Regions from separate parts of the Micromonospora sp. NPDC047527 genome, predicted to be linked through region 1. Evidence: riboswitches for the same ligand, from Rfam matches in the RefSeq annotation. Region 1 holds a riboswitch; the other holds the start of a gene.
The links. A riboswitch is a leader RNA that binds a small molecule or an ion and turns the genes downstream of it on or off. The one in region 1 is predicted to bind cobalamin.
Positions count from the first base shown of each region.

Region 2: another riboswitch for cobalamin. It lies ahead of ABZ808_RS07495 (ribonucleoside-diphosphate reductase subunit alpha); the one in region 1 lies ahead of ABZ808_RS08615 (acyl-CoA thioesterase).

Region 1 covers NZ_JBEYTK010000001.1:1,936,882-1,943,856, reverse strand. The annotation lists gene metE (5-methyltetrahydropteroyltriglutamate--homocysteine S-methyltransferase) at 1-1,333, shown strand, start outside; partial or broken gene ABZ808_RS08620 (hypothetical protein) at 1,557-1,897, opposite strand; cobalamin riboswitch at 2,031-2,246, shown strand; gene ABZ808_RS08615 (acyl-CoA thioesterase) at 2,440-2,886, shown strand; partial or broken gene ABZ808_RS08610 (LysE family translocator) at 2,947-3,048, shown strand; gene ABZ808_RS08605 (LysE family translocator) at 3,107-3,517, shown strand; gene ABZ808_RS08600 (ABC transporter substrate-binding protein) at 3,639-4,493, shown strand; gene ABZ808_RS08595 (hypothetical protein) at 4,557-5,012, opposite strand; gene ABZ808_RS08590 (hypothetical protein) at 5,156-5,608, opposite strand; gene ABZ808_RS08585 (hypothetical protein) at 5,638-6,159, opposite strand; gene ABZ808_RS08580 (hypothetical protein) at 6,419-6,751, opposite strand.
Region 2 covers NZ_JBEYTK010000001.1:1,678,973-1,685,947, forward strand. The annotation lists gene ABZ808_RS07485 (glycoside hydrolase N-terminal domain-containing protein) at 1-1,350, shown strand, start outside; gene ABZ808_RS07490 (ribonucleotide-diphosphate reductase subunit beta) at 1,437-2,432, opposite strand; gene ABZ808_RS07495 (ribonucleoside-diphosphate reductase subunit alpha) at 2,483-4,801, opposite strand; cobalamin riboswitch at 4,992-5,209, opposite strand; gene ABZ808_RS07500 (MFS transporter) at 5,296-6,522, opposite strand; gene ABZ808_RS07505 (ROK family protein) at 6,564-6,975, shown strand, end outside.

The sequences.
Region 1 (6,975 bases):
GATCAGCTCCGGTGCCGCGGTGACGGGGCTCGCCGACCACGTCGCGGTGTCCACCTCGTGCTCGCTGCTGCACGTGCCGGTGGACCTGTCCGTCGAGACCGCCCTTGATCCGGACCTGCGCGACCGCTTGGCTTTCGCCCGGCAGAAGGTTGATGAGGTCGTCCTGCTGGGTCGGGCGCTGCGCAACGGCACCACGTCCCTGCCCGCGCAGCTGCCGCCGGCCCCGGCGACGTGGCACGACGACAGCGTGCGAGGGCGCCTTGCCGCGTTGCGGGGCACGGACCGGCAACGCGGCGCCTACCCGCACCGCGCCGCCGCACAGCAGGCCCGGCTGAACCTGCCGCCGCTGCCAACGACGACCATTGGCTCGTTCCCGCAGACCGACGAACTGCGCCGGGCCCGCGCCGCGTACCGGGCTGGCCGGCTCAACGAGGTTGGTTACACCGAGCGGATGCGGGCTGAAGTCGAGCGGGTCATCCGACTTCAGGAGCGGTTGGGTCTGGACGTGCTGGTGCACGGCGAGCCCGAACGCAACGACATGGTCCAGTACTTCGGCGAGCAGTTGAGCGGGTTCGCCGCCACCGAGCACGGCTGGGTGCAGTCCTACGGCTCCCGCTGCGTACGCCCACCGATCATCTACGGCGACGTGGCCCGCAAGGCGCCCATGACGGTCGGCTGGTCCACCTACGCCCAGTCGTTGACCGACCGGCCGGTCAAGGGGATGCTCACCGGTCCGGTGACGATCCTGGCCTGGTCGTTCGTTCGGGCCGACCAGCCGCTCGGCGACACCGCCGACCAGGTCGCGCTCGCCTTGCGTGACGAGTGCCGTGACCTCGAAGCGGCCGCTATCCGGGTGATCCAGGTCGATGAGCCGGCCCTGCGTGAGACGCTGCCGTTGCGCAAGGCCGACCAGAAGGCGTACCTGGACTGGGCTGTCGGCGCGTTCCGCCTGGCGACCTCCGGCGTCGCCGACGACACCCAGATCCACACCCACCTGTGCTATTCGGAGTTCGGGGAGGTCATCACCGCCATCGACGCTCTCGACGCCGATGTCACCAGCATCGAGGCATCCCGCTCGAAGATGGAAGTCCTTGATGACCTCGCCGCGATCGGATACCGCCGGGGTGTCGGCCCCGGGGTGTGGGACATTCACTCTCCCCGGGTGCCCTCGCATGCCGAGGTCGTCGAGGCGCTACGACGGGCAGTGGCGGCGGTCCCCGCGGAGCGGCTGTGGGTTAACCCCGACTGCGGTCTCAAGACCCGCGGCTATGCCGAAGTTGAGGCATCTCTCGAGCACCTGGTCGTCGCTGCCAACGAGCTTCGCGACAGGTGAGGGCCGTGCCGGGCGGACCATCGACTGGTCCCGCCCGGCACGTCGGCACGGTGGGTTCGGTAGTGATCCGACGCGCCGCTCACGGCCGGCACGTTCGCCACCACCTGCAGCGAATGTATGGGTCTGCTGCACCGATAGGTGACATCCGAGTTGGCTTGCCCTGGCGGCGGGCATGCCGGACGGCGGTCATCCAATACCGCGATCGTTAGTGGTCGAGGCAGTCGCTACGCCGCTGCGCGCCCGACAGTAACGGCATCACCGTGAGCGACACCGCGGCCAGGGCCAGATCGATCGTGGAGTGCTCCGCGCGGTCGGCGCCGACGAGCGCGCGTACCGACTCGACGGACACGTACGCGGCGAGGGCGAAGAACGACAGCGATGATCCGCAGGGCGGTGCGTTCGTGCGTGGTTGGGGCCGGAGAACTGCCAGGCGACGGCGCCGGCCGAGGCCACCTCGATGACGGAGTCGAGCCCGAACCCGATTAGCGCGGTCGAGGACGCCATCGTCCCGGCGCTGATGGCGATGACCGCCTCGACGACGTTGTAGGTGATCGTCGCGGCGACCTTCGCCCTGCCGCGTACCGAGCGGTCGGACCGGTCAGGCGGGCAACCGAGCCAGCTTGGCCACGACCGGTCGACGAACCAGTCGACGTCAGGCCCACCTGCCTCGGCGGCGGTAAGTCCTTGACGATCAACTAGACTGGCTGGTGGCGCTGGTTCGCCTGGTCGTGACCGGCTGGGCGTCGTAAGAGGGAACCCGGTGGAAGTCCGGGACTGCCCCGCAGCGGTGAGTGGGAACGACCGCCGTCATCAGCACTGGGCCAGCCGGCCTGGGAAGCGACGGCCAGTAGGGGACCGGCACGACCGGTCAGGCCCGCGAGTCCGAAGACCTGCCCGCGCTGCGTACACAACCGTGTGCGCTGCCGTCGGCCTCGCGGGTGGGCTGAGCGGGTGACATGCCGCGCGGTGTGCGCCGGTGCGTCCTCGTCAGCGTGTCCGCGGTTCCGGCGGTGTGGTTTCCCGAGGGACGGACTACCGCTGTGCACGACACCACCACGACCGCCGGCCGAGCGCCGTCGGCCTCGCACCTGACCCTGTCGCAGATCATGGACCAGCATCACACCAACCTGATGGGTACGGTGCACGGCGGCCGGATCCTCAACCTCATCGACTCGGTGGCCGGTGTGGTCGCCGCCCGGCATTCCGACGGCCCGGCGGTGACCGCCGCGATCGACGAGACCGCGTTCCTGCGCGCGGTCCGGGTCGGTGACGTTGTGCACGTCGACGCCCGGATCACCTGGGCCGGACGCAGCTCGATGGAGGTGGCTGTCAAGGTGACCGCCGACCGGTGGGACCGGGCGGTGCCGCCCACCGATGTGGCCACGGCTCATCTGGTCATGGTCGCGATCGACGACGACGGTCAGCCGCGTTCGGTGCCGCCGTTGCTGCCGGAGACTGACGGTGATCGGCGGCGGTACCGCGAGGCGGAGATCCGCCGCGAGCACCGGTTGGCCCTGCGGCGGGCGCTGCTCGACGGCACCGAGGAGGGCTGAGACGTGCTCGGGCTGTCCATTGCGGCGCTGGCCGGGTACCTCGCCGCGATCGTCGTGCTCATGGTGACGCCGGGTCCGGACATGATGTTCGTGCTGGCCAACGCTACCCGCTACGGCACCCGCGCGGGGGTGGTGGCCGCGCTCGGCGTCGCTGCCGGGGAGGCGGTACACATCGCGGCGGTCGTCTGCGGACTCGCCGCGGTGATCTCCGCTTCGCCGGGTGCTGTTCACAGTGATCCGCTGGGTCGGTGCGGCGTACCTGATCATCCTCGGGGTGCGGGCCCTGCGCGGCGCCGGCGCTGCGCCCACCGGGAAGCCGGAGCAGGGTGGCAGCTCCGGGCGGGCCTTCCTGCGTGGACTGGTGACCAATCTCCTCAACCCCAAGATGATCCTGTTCAGCGTGGCGTTCCTGCCTCAGTTCGTCGACCCGGCACAGGGCAACGCGACCGCCCAACTGGTGCTTCTCGGTGCGGTCTTCGTTGCGGTGCAACTCGCCGTCGACATCGCCCTGGGCGTCGGTGCCGGGCGACTCGGCAGTCGCATGACTGACGGTCGCTGGTCGCGGCGCATCAACCGGATCTGCGCGGCGGCGTTCGTCGCGCTCGGGGTACGCCTCGCGTTCGGGTCGTAGCGAGGGCCGGTGGCCGCCGCCGTGGTCCGGCTCGCGGAGTGGACGCGGCGTGGTCATGCCTGGTAGGCAGGCGGGTGTGCGCATCGTCTCACTGCTGCCAGCGGCCACGGATATCGTGGCCATGCTCGGCCTGACCGGGAACCTGGCTGGCCGCACGCACGAATGTGACTGGCCGCCGGGTGCCCTGGTGGATGTTCCGGTGGTGACTGGGACATCATTGCCCGAGGCGTTGACGAGCCGGGAGATATCGGCGGCGATCACTGGCGATGCGCACCGAGGGTCCTCGTTGTACCAGCTCGACGTTCCGATGCTGGAGGACTTGAAGCCGGATCTGATCCTGACCCAGGACCTGTGCGATGTGTGTGCGGTCTCCTATGCGAGGGTCAACGACGCGGTTCGGTTGATCGATCTCGATACCAGGGTGGTGTCCCTGGAGGCGAGGACCATCGGCGGGATACTGGACACGGTCGACGCCGTGGCCGCCCTGACCGACACCGCGGGCAGGGCGGCCGAGATCCGGGCGGACGCCGAACGTCGTCTCGCCGCGTTGCCCGGCCCGGGGACCGGTGCGCCGACTGTGCTGTTCGTCGAGTGGCTCGACCCGTTGATGCCAGGCGGGCACTGGGTACCGGAGCAGATCACGCTCGCGGGCGGACGGTCTTTGCTGCTCGGCCCGGGGGCGCACAGCACCCCACATCGGTGGTCGGTGGTCGCCGACCTGGCCCCCGACGTGGTGGTGTTCGGGCCGTGTGGGTTCACGCCTGAACGGACCGTCGACGAGCTGCCTGTGGCGGCCGGGCAGCCCGGCTGGGCCGATCTGCCTGCCGTTCGTCGGGGGCAGGTGTGGGTCGTTGACGGGCCCGCCTACTTCAACCGCCCCGGCCCGAGGGTCGTCGATGGCGCGGAGATCCTCGCCGCGATACTCGCCGGCCGCCCGGACTCCCGCGCTCAGCGGATCTCCGTCGGGGCAGTTTGACGCTGCCGTGCCCGAGCGGCCGGTGCGGCATCGGCGGCGGCACGCCGCCGTCCCGCCCTGGGCTCAGGTGAGCGTGCTGCGGATTTCGGCGGCGCCAGCGACGAGTCGGGTCAGGGCTTGTTCGACCTCCGGGTAGCCGCGGTCCTCAGGCCGCAGTCCGGGTTGCCCCGGCGCCTGGCGCAGTTCCGTGGTCTGGGGAAACGATCCGGTGGTGGTGGGCGGTGGACGGTTCAGTCGGGCCTGCTGGATGGCGGCCCGCTGCGCGTAAGGCCCGCGTCGTAGGTGTTCCGGGCGAAGCGCGTCGAGTCGGGCCCGGACACCGTCCTTACGCCACGCCGCCGGGATCGCCGGCAGAGCAGTGGGCAGGCCACCGACACCGTCGCGCAGTGCGCGTCCGAGAGCGACGACCTCGTGGACCTTCTGCTGGGCGAACGCGAGCCGGACACGCAGGTCCTGGTCCAGGTCAGGTTCGGCGGCGAGGTCCACCGGCACGTGCAGCAGCGAACAGGATGTCGACACCGCGACATGGTCGGCCAGGGCGGTCAGTACGGCACCGGTCGCGGTGGCGGTGCGGAGGCCGGTACGCCAGATGTTGCGCCCGTTCCGCCCAAGGCTGGACCGGTCGGGAGTCCGGTTGGGCCCGGACTCCCGACCGAGGCCCGCTACGGCGGGGAGATGGACGGCGCCTGCCCGGAGCCGAAGCGCCATCCTTCGACGGTGCCCCGGGCGGGGTAGTAGCTGCTCGCGACGAGGGTGCTGTAGGACCAGGTGCCGCCGGGTACGGCGTGCCAGTACGACCAGTACGCGCTGGCGGGCGGCGTGTTGACACACGGTTCAGAGGCGGCTGTGGGATAGCCGCTGATTCGGCAGATGAAGGCGAGACCCCACCGTTGGGTACCCGTCACGGCGAAGCCGGCTCCCTGCAACGCGGCGAGGCCGGTCGGCGGATCACCCAGACGGCAGCCGGTCTGGACACCAAGGCCGAACGCGGTGAGGTCGACCACCACCGTGACGCCCGCACCCGGGGCGCACGCCGCCGCGTGCGCGGCACGTGGCACCGGGTCGACGGCGACCAGGCCGACGCTGACGATGGTGGCCGCTGACAGCAGCGCCATCCGTCGGCGAATCGTCGCTCGCCGGCGGGTCACCATGGCGCACACGCCAGGATGGGCGCGGCACTTTGAGCGCCGGCGGCCGACAACGTCGCATACCCGGCGCCGGCGATGCCAGGCACGGCCTGAGCGGTGGCCCGGGCGGCGGTGCTCGCATCGAACCCGCCGGGGGTGTACGCGATGGCGCCGCGGTCGGCCGGTGCGCCCGTGCAGGTGACCTGCAAGCTGACCAGGAACTGACGGGCGCGTAGCCAGGCCAACGACCGACCGGCGGCGAAGAGCGCCTGGGCGGCGAGCCCGGTGCTGTTCGCGTTAGTCACGCCGTTCGCGGCGAACGAGCCATCATTGCTCTGTACGGAGACCAGCCACTGCGCAGCCGAAGCCGCGACCAACGGACGGTCCGCGGCCAGCAGGGCCTGAAGGGCCAAGGCGGTCGCGTCGACGTCGCTGACACAGGTCGGCTGCGCGAGGAACAGCGGGAAGCCACCGTCGGCGCACCGGCTCGTGGCCAGGAACGACACCGCCGCCGACGGTGCACCTCCGGCCCGGTCCACCGCCAGCACCGCGAAGGACTGCGTGAAGGTGTTGCTGTAGTCGCCGAACGCCGACCGGTCGGAGTACCGGCCGGCTCCTCGGCAGCGACGGCGCGCCGCTCCAGGTCGCCGGGCTCGGTGAGATCGTCGGGGTGTTCCTCGACCGGACGCCGTTCTACGCCGAGTCCGGTGGCCAGCACGAGCAGGTCTTCCAGGTCGTTCCACCTCCCGACGCTCCGACGGGGTCAGAGCGGGAAGCAACGACGGCCAGTCACCCACGTCAGCCACCCACCAGCGGGACGAGCCGCACGAAGGCCATCTCGGGATCCGCGAGCAGGTCGATCTCCTCGTCCAGATCCTCGACCTGGCGGTCACCCACCAGCAGCACCGAGCCGTTACGGGCGAAGGCGGTACACGCCGCGTCCGCCTGACGTTCCCAGTCCAGCCGTCGGCCGCGACCGACCCGATAACCGTTCAACGTCGCCTCCGCGTCGGTCGGCCGCACCGGACCCCGGAAGACCTCGGCCTGGTCGGCGTTGAACCGCGTCACCTCCTCGCGGACGCGCAACCGGACCAGCTCCCGCACGGTGATGCGCTCCGGCAACCCGGTCAACGGTCACCGATCGATGGCCCTGCCCGTCGCTGTCTCGTCCCGCACCGTCACCGTGGCCATTGCGTCGCGCTCCCTTGCCTCGAGGTGATCGGCATCATGGCACGACGGTCCGACAGCCCCGCACCACGTCGCCATGGGGCGATCGCGGCAGCGCCGAACAAGCGGCGTGGCCGCAGGTCGCAACGCAGTGCGTTGACCTTGCTGCGCACCATAGTTAGCGTTAA
Region 2 (6,975 bases), 260 kb from region 1:
GGTGACGTCGAGTTCCTGCGGTCGTACTACCCGGCGATGAAGGGCGCCGCGCAGTTCTTCCTGGACACCCTGCAGACGGAGCCGACCCTGGGTTGGCTCGTCACCAACCCGTCGAACTCACCGGAGCTGTCGCACCACTCGAACGCCAGCGTCTGCGCCGGGCCGACAATGGACAACCAGATCCTGCGTGACCTGTTCGACGGCTGCGCCCGGGCCAGCGAGATCCTCGACGTGGACCCCACGTTCCGGGCACAGGTCCGGGCGACCCGCGACCGGCTCGCGCCGACCCGGGTCGGCTCGCGCGGCAACGTCATGGAGTGGCTGTACGACTGGGTGGAGACCGAGCCCTACCACCGGCACGTCTCACACCTGTACGGCCTGCACCCCAGCAACCAGATCACCCGCCGGGGCACCCCGCAACTGTTCGAGGCCGCGCGGCGGACCCTGGAGCTGCGCGGCGACGACGGCACCGGCTGGTCGCTGGCCTGGAAAATCAACTTCTGGGCCCGGCTGGAGGACGGCGCGCGGGCACACAAACTCCTGCGCGACCTCGTCACCACGGCGAGGCTGGCGCCGAACATGTTCGACCTGCACCCGCCGTTCCAGATCGACGGCAACTTCGGCGCGACGGCGGGCATCGCCGAGATGCTGCTGCACAGCCACAACGGTGAGCTGCACCTGCTGCCGGCGCTGCCCGCCGCCTGGGGGCAGGGCCGGGTCAGCGGCCTGCGGGGGCGCGGCGGGTACACCGTCGGCATCGCGTGGAGCGGGGGCCAGGCACAGGAGATCCTGATCGGCGCCGACCGTGGCGGCACGATCCGGCTGCGCTCGCGTCTGTTCACGGCGACCCACTCGGTCGTCGACGCGGCCACCGGCGCGCCGGCCCGCACCACGCGGATCGAGTCCGACGTCATCGAACTCACCGTGCAGGCCGGGCAGTCCTACCGGGCGTACGCCGGGACCGCGCCGACACCGACGGCCACGCCGACACCGACGCCCACCCCCACTCCCACCCCGACGCCGTCCGCCACCACTCCCCCGCCGTCCGGGTCGGCGACCGCCGCCTACGCCATCGTCAACTCGTGGGCCGGCGGCTTCCAGGCCACCGTGACCGTCACCGCCGGTTCCACGTCGATCAACGGGTGGACCGTCTCCTGGACCTTCCCCAACGGGCAGACCATCGGCCAGCTCTGGAGCGGCACCCACACCCAGAACGGATCGGCCGTCCGCGTGACAAACGCCGCCTACAACGGCGCGCTCGCCGCCGGCGCCTCGACCACCTTCGGGTTCACCGGCGCCTGGAACGGCACCAACAACCCGCCGACCAGCCTCACCTGCACCACGAGCTGAGTCGCCGATACCCCCGCGCGGGAGCCGGGGCTCGGCCACCCGCCGACCGGGCGGCGGGTGGCCGAGCCCCACGCGCAGACCGCCGGCTAGAAGTCGTCGTCGAAGGCGACCGCGCCCGTCACCCCGACCTGGTACGCCGACACCCGCCGCTCGAAGAAGTTGGACAGCTCCTGCACGTCCTGCAACTCCATGAAGGCGAACGGGTTGGACGACCCGTAGTGCGGCGCGATGCCGAGCTGGGCGAGGCGGCGGTCGGCGACGTGCTGGAGATACTCCCGCATGTCGGCCAGGGTCAGGCCGGGCACGCCGTGGCCCACCAGGTCCTCGGCGAACTGCACCTCACACTCGACGGCCTCGGTGAGCATCTGACGGACCTGGTCGGCGAGGTCGTCGTCGAACAGGTCCGGCTCCTCGGCGCGGACGGTGTCCACGACGTCGAACGCGAACGCCATGTGCATGGACTCGTCGCGGAACACCCAGTTGGTGCCGGAGGCCAGGCCGTGCAGCAGACCCCGGGAGCGCAGGAAGTAGACGTAGGCGAACGCGCCGTAGAAGAACAGCCCCTCGATGCAGGCGGCGAAGCAGATCAGGTTGAGCAGGAACGTGCGCCGGTCCTGGCGGGTTCGCAGCTCCCGTAGGTCGCTGAGGGAGTCGATCCAGCGGAAACAGAACTCGGCCTTGCGTCGGATCGAGGGGATGTTCTCGATGGCGGCGAAGGCCTCGAACCGCTCGGTCTCGTCGGGGACGTACGTGTCGAGCAGGTTGAGATAGAACTGGACGTGCACGGCCTCCTCGAACAGTTGCCGGGACAGGTAGAGCCGGCCCTCCGGGCTGTTGACGTGCTGGTACAGGTTGAGCACCAGGTTGTTGGCGACGATCGTGTCGCCGGTGGCGAAGAACGCGACCAGGCGGCTGACCAGGTGCCGCTCGGCCGGCGAGAGCCTGTCGAGGTCGGCGAGGTCGGCGTGCAGGTCGACCTCCTCCACCGTCCAGGTGTTGCGGATGGCGTCGCGGAACCTGTCGAAGAAGTGCGGGTAGCGCATCGGGCGGAGGGTGAGGTCCATCCCGGGGTCGAGCAGCATGTGCGTGGTCCTCGTGTCGGTGACGGTGTCGGTAGTGGTGTCGGCGGCGGTCACTGGCAGGCCTCGCACGACTCGGGGTTCTCCAACGAGCAGGCCAGCGCGTCCGCGTCGGTCGTCGACGGCGCGAGGACCGCGACGGTGGCCTGCTGGATCCGCGTGGCGGGGCGGGAACGCAGGTAGTAGGTGGTCTTCAGCCCGGCCTTCCAGGCGTACAGGTACATCGAGGAGAGCTTGCCGATGGTCGGCGAGGCCAGGAACAGGTTCAGCGACTGGGACTGGTCGATGAACGGGGCACGAGCGGCGGCCAGGTCGATCAGCGCCCGCTGCGGCAGCTCCCACGCGGTGCGGAACAGCTCCCGGACGTCGGCCGGCAGCTCGGTGATGCCCTGCACCGACCCCTCGGCTCGCTTGATCGCCGACCGGGTCCGGTCGGTCCACAGGCCACGGGCCTTGAGCTCGCGTACCAGAGCGGTGTTGACCTGGAGGAACTCACCCGACAGGGTCTCGCGCTTGAACAGGTTGGACACCTGCGGCTCGACGCACTCGTAGCACCCGGCGATCGAGGCGATGGTCGCCGTCGGGGCGACCGCCACGAGCAGCGAGTTGCGCAGCCCGTTCGCCCGCACCCGCTCGCGCAGCGCGGCCCAGCGCGCGGTCTGCGTACCCTCGATGCCCCACAGGTCGGGTTGCAGGTTGCCCCGCGCGGCCCGGGTCTGCCCGAACGCCGGGTGCGCGCCGAAGCGGTGCGCCAGGTCGGCGGAGGTCTCCAGCGCGGTCAGGTACAGCTCCTCGCTGATCCGGGTGGACAGCTCCCGCGCGGCCGGCGAGTCGAACGGCAGCCGCAGCGCGAAGAACACGTCCTGGAGGCCCATCAGCCCGAGCCCGACCGGCCGCCAGCGGGGGTTGCTCGCCGCCGCCTGCGGGGTCGGGTAGTAGTTGATGTCGATGACCCGGTCGAGGAACGTCACGGCGGTGCGGACCGTGGCGCGCAGCCGATGCCAGTCGATGCCGTCGGCGGTGAGGTGCGCGGCGACGTTCACCGAGCCCAGGTTGCACACCGCAGTCTCGGCGTCGCTGGACACCTCGATGATCTCGGTGCAGAGGTTGGACAGGTGCACGACGTTGCCCGGCTCGGCCGTCTGGTTGCACAGCCGGTTGGCGGCGTCCTTGAACGTCATCCACCCGTTGCCGGTCTGGGCGAGGGTCCGCATCATCTTCCCGTACAGCTCCCGCGCGGGGACCTGCCGCACGTAGCGGCCCTGCGCCTCGGCCTCCCGGTACGCGGCGTCGAACCGCTCCCCCCACAGGTCGGGCAGCTCCGGCACCTCGTGCGGGTCGAACAGCGACCACATCTCGTCGGCCTCGACCCGGCGCATGAACTCGTCCGGGATCCAGTTGGCGAGGTTCAGGTTGTGGGTACGCCGGGCGTCCTCGCCGGTGTTGTCCCGCAGTTGCAGGAACTCCTCGACGTCCGGGTGCCACGGCTCCAGGTAGACGCAGGCCGCGCCCTTGCGCCGGCCGCCCTGGTTGACCGCGGCGACGCTCGCGTCCAGCGTGCGCAGCCACGGCACGATCCCGTTGGACTGCCCGTTGGTGCCACGGATCAGCGCGCCCCGGGACCGGACCCGGGAGTACGCGATGCCGATGCCACCGGCGAACTTGGACAGGTTGGCGACCTGCGCGTACCGCTGGTAGATCGAGTCCAGCTCGTCGCGCGGCGAGTCGACCAGGTAGCAGGAGGACATCTGCGTGTGCCGGGTGCCGGAGTTGAACAACGTCGGGGAGCTGGGCAGATAGGCCAGGCTGGACATCAGCCGGTAGAAGCCGACCGCCTCGTCCGGCGTACGGGACAGGCCGCAGGCCACCCGCAGCAGCCAGTACTGCGGGGTCTCCAGCACCAGCCGGCTGGTGGGGTGACGCAACAGGTACCGGTCGTACACCGTGCGCAGGCCGAAGTACTCGAACCTCCGGTCGCCGTCCGGGTCGATCGCGTCGTCGAGCATCTCGGCGTGCGTCGCGACGAACGCGGCGGTGCCGTCGCCGATCAGGCCCTCGGCGTGGCCGATCCGGATCGACGCGCTGAACGAGGTGACGCCCTGCCGACGCACCTCCTTGTCGACGTAGCCGGACAGCAGCCGGGCGGCCAGGCGCGAGTACTGCGGTTCCTCGCCGATCATCTCGGCCGCGGTCTGGATGGACAGCCGGTCCAGCTCGGCCGTGGTCGCGCCGTCGTACAGGCCGCTGATCGTGCGGGTCGCCACGCGCATCGGGTCGACGTCGGCCAGGTCGTCGGCCCACCGCTCGACCGCCCGGACGATCCTGTTCACGTCCACGGGCTCGGTGGCGCCGTCGCGCTTGCGGACCTGCATCGGCGTCCGTCGCAGCGCCGTCTCGCCGCTGACCGGGGCTACCTCGGTGACTGTCACCACTCACTCCTCGCGAGTTCGAGACCAGATGGCCCTCGGACGCGAGGAGACAGACACCGGCGGACGCCACGCTGGGCGTGGGTCAGGTGGCGTCAGCCGTCCCACGCGGCCTCGGACCGCCGCGCACCCGGGTGCGGGTACGCGGCGCGCTGGCAGGTCTTCGGACTCGTGGGCACGACCGGGCTCGCCGGTCTCCTACTGGCCGTCGCTTCCCGGGCCGATTGGTGGCCCAGTGCCGATGACGGCTGTCGTTCCCACTCACCGCTGCGGGACAGTCCCGGATTCCCACCGGGTTCCCTCTTGCCTCGACCACTCCGAACGAGCGGCCGAACCAGCTGCGCTCGACACCATATATAGGGGCAGCAGCGTTTGTCACACCCCACATGTCGACGTCGGCGTGTCGGCGGCACCGACGCCCACCACCATCGATCGACGGGTCAGCCCGCGAGTGCGACTGTCTCCGCGGCCCGCGTGCGTCGCTCGACCGAGAAGCTGATCCCCGCCAGGCCCAGGCCGGCAATCGCAAGGACCACGCCCACCCAGGCCGGCGCGAGGTAGCCGAAGCCCGCGGCGATGACGACGCTGCCCAGCCCGGCACCGAGGCTGTTGGCGATGTTCATGGCGGACTGGCTCATCGCCGCGCCCATCAACTGCGCGCCCGGCGCGACAGTGATCAGGCGCGCCTGCAGGACCGGCCCCAGGTAGAGGCTTGTCGCGCCCACCAGGAACGCACCGACGAACAGGCCGACGCCGTTCGATGCGACGAGGCCGAAGACGGCGATGCTGACGATCATGGCGACGAAACCGACGTACATGCTCCGGCGCAGGTCCCGGTCCGCGAGCCAACCGCCCAGGGCGTTGCCGACTGTCATGCCCAGGCCCACCGCAACGAGCACCCACGGCACGGTCGTGGCCGAAAGGCCGGCGACGTCGGTAGTGACCGGCGCGAGGTAGGTGTTGACAGCGAAGAGACCGGCGAGGCCCACCGAGCCGGTGGCCGCCACGAGCCACACCTGCGAGGTCCGCAGGGCCCGCAACTCGGCGGCCGGCGAGGCGTCGACGGCCGCCACGACCTCCGGAACGACAGCCAGCACCGCCAGCAGCGTGAGCACGAACACACCGGCGATGACCAGGTACGCGGCTCGCCAGCCGACCGCCTGCCCGAGCCGCGTGACCGCCGGCACGCCCACCAGGTTGCTCACGGTCAGACCACCGAGCACGGCGGCGAAACCCCGGGCCTCGTTGCCGGGGCCGAGCAGGGCCGCCGCGAGCAGACCCGCCGCGCCGAAGTACGCGCCGTGCGGCAGTGCCGCGACGAACCGGGCCACCAGCACCAGGTCGAACGTCGGCGCGATCGCCGAGGCGACGGTGCCGACGATGAAGAGGACGAGCAGACCGAGCACCAGTTTCTTGCGCGGCAGTCGGGCGGTCAGCGCGGCGATCAGGGGCGCGCCCACCACCACGCCGAGCGCGTAGGCGCTGATCGTCCACCCGGCGCGGGCCACCGCGTCCGACGACGACTCGGCGTACTGCTGCGGGAGCAGGCCGCGTGCGATGTCGGGCAGCAGGCCCATCGCCGCGAACTCGGTGAGGCCGACCGCCACACCGCCCAGCGCCAACGCGAGAACCGCCCCCAGGCGTCGATTTCTGCTCAGTGCATGCACCGAGCGAATTTAGCAACAGCGTTGCGTAATAGGGTGGTGAGATGACGCGCACCACAGCCGACGTCACCTTCCTGCGCGGCTACAACCAGGCGTTGGTCATGGCCGTGGGACGTACCGTGCGGACGTTCGAGCGGTCGACCGTGGTCGACGCCACCGGCCTGACACCCCAGGCGGTCTCCAAGGTCATCGCCCGCCTGACCGCCGACGGCCTGATCCGTCCCGCCGGCGTCCGCCGCCCCGGCATCGGCAAGCCGGCGATCGTCTACGAACTCGTCCCCGACAGCCGGTACGCGATCGGCGCCCACGTCGCCCGCCGTACGCTGCGGCTGGTCCTGGTCGACCTGGCCGGCACCGTGCACCACTCGACGGTCAGCCCACTGCCCGGCGACTTCACCCCGGCGCAGCTCCTCGACGCGCTGAGTTCCGGCATCGACGCGATACCCGGCAGCACCG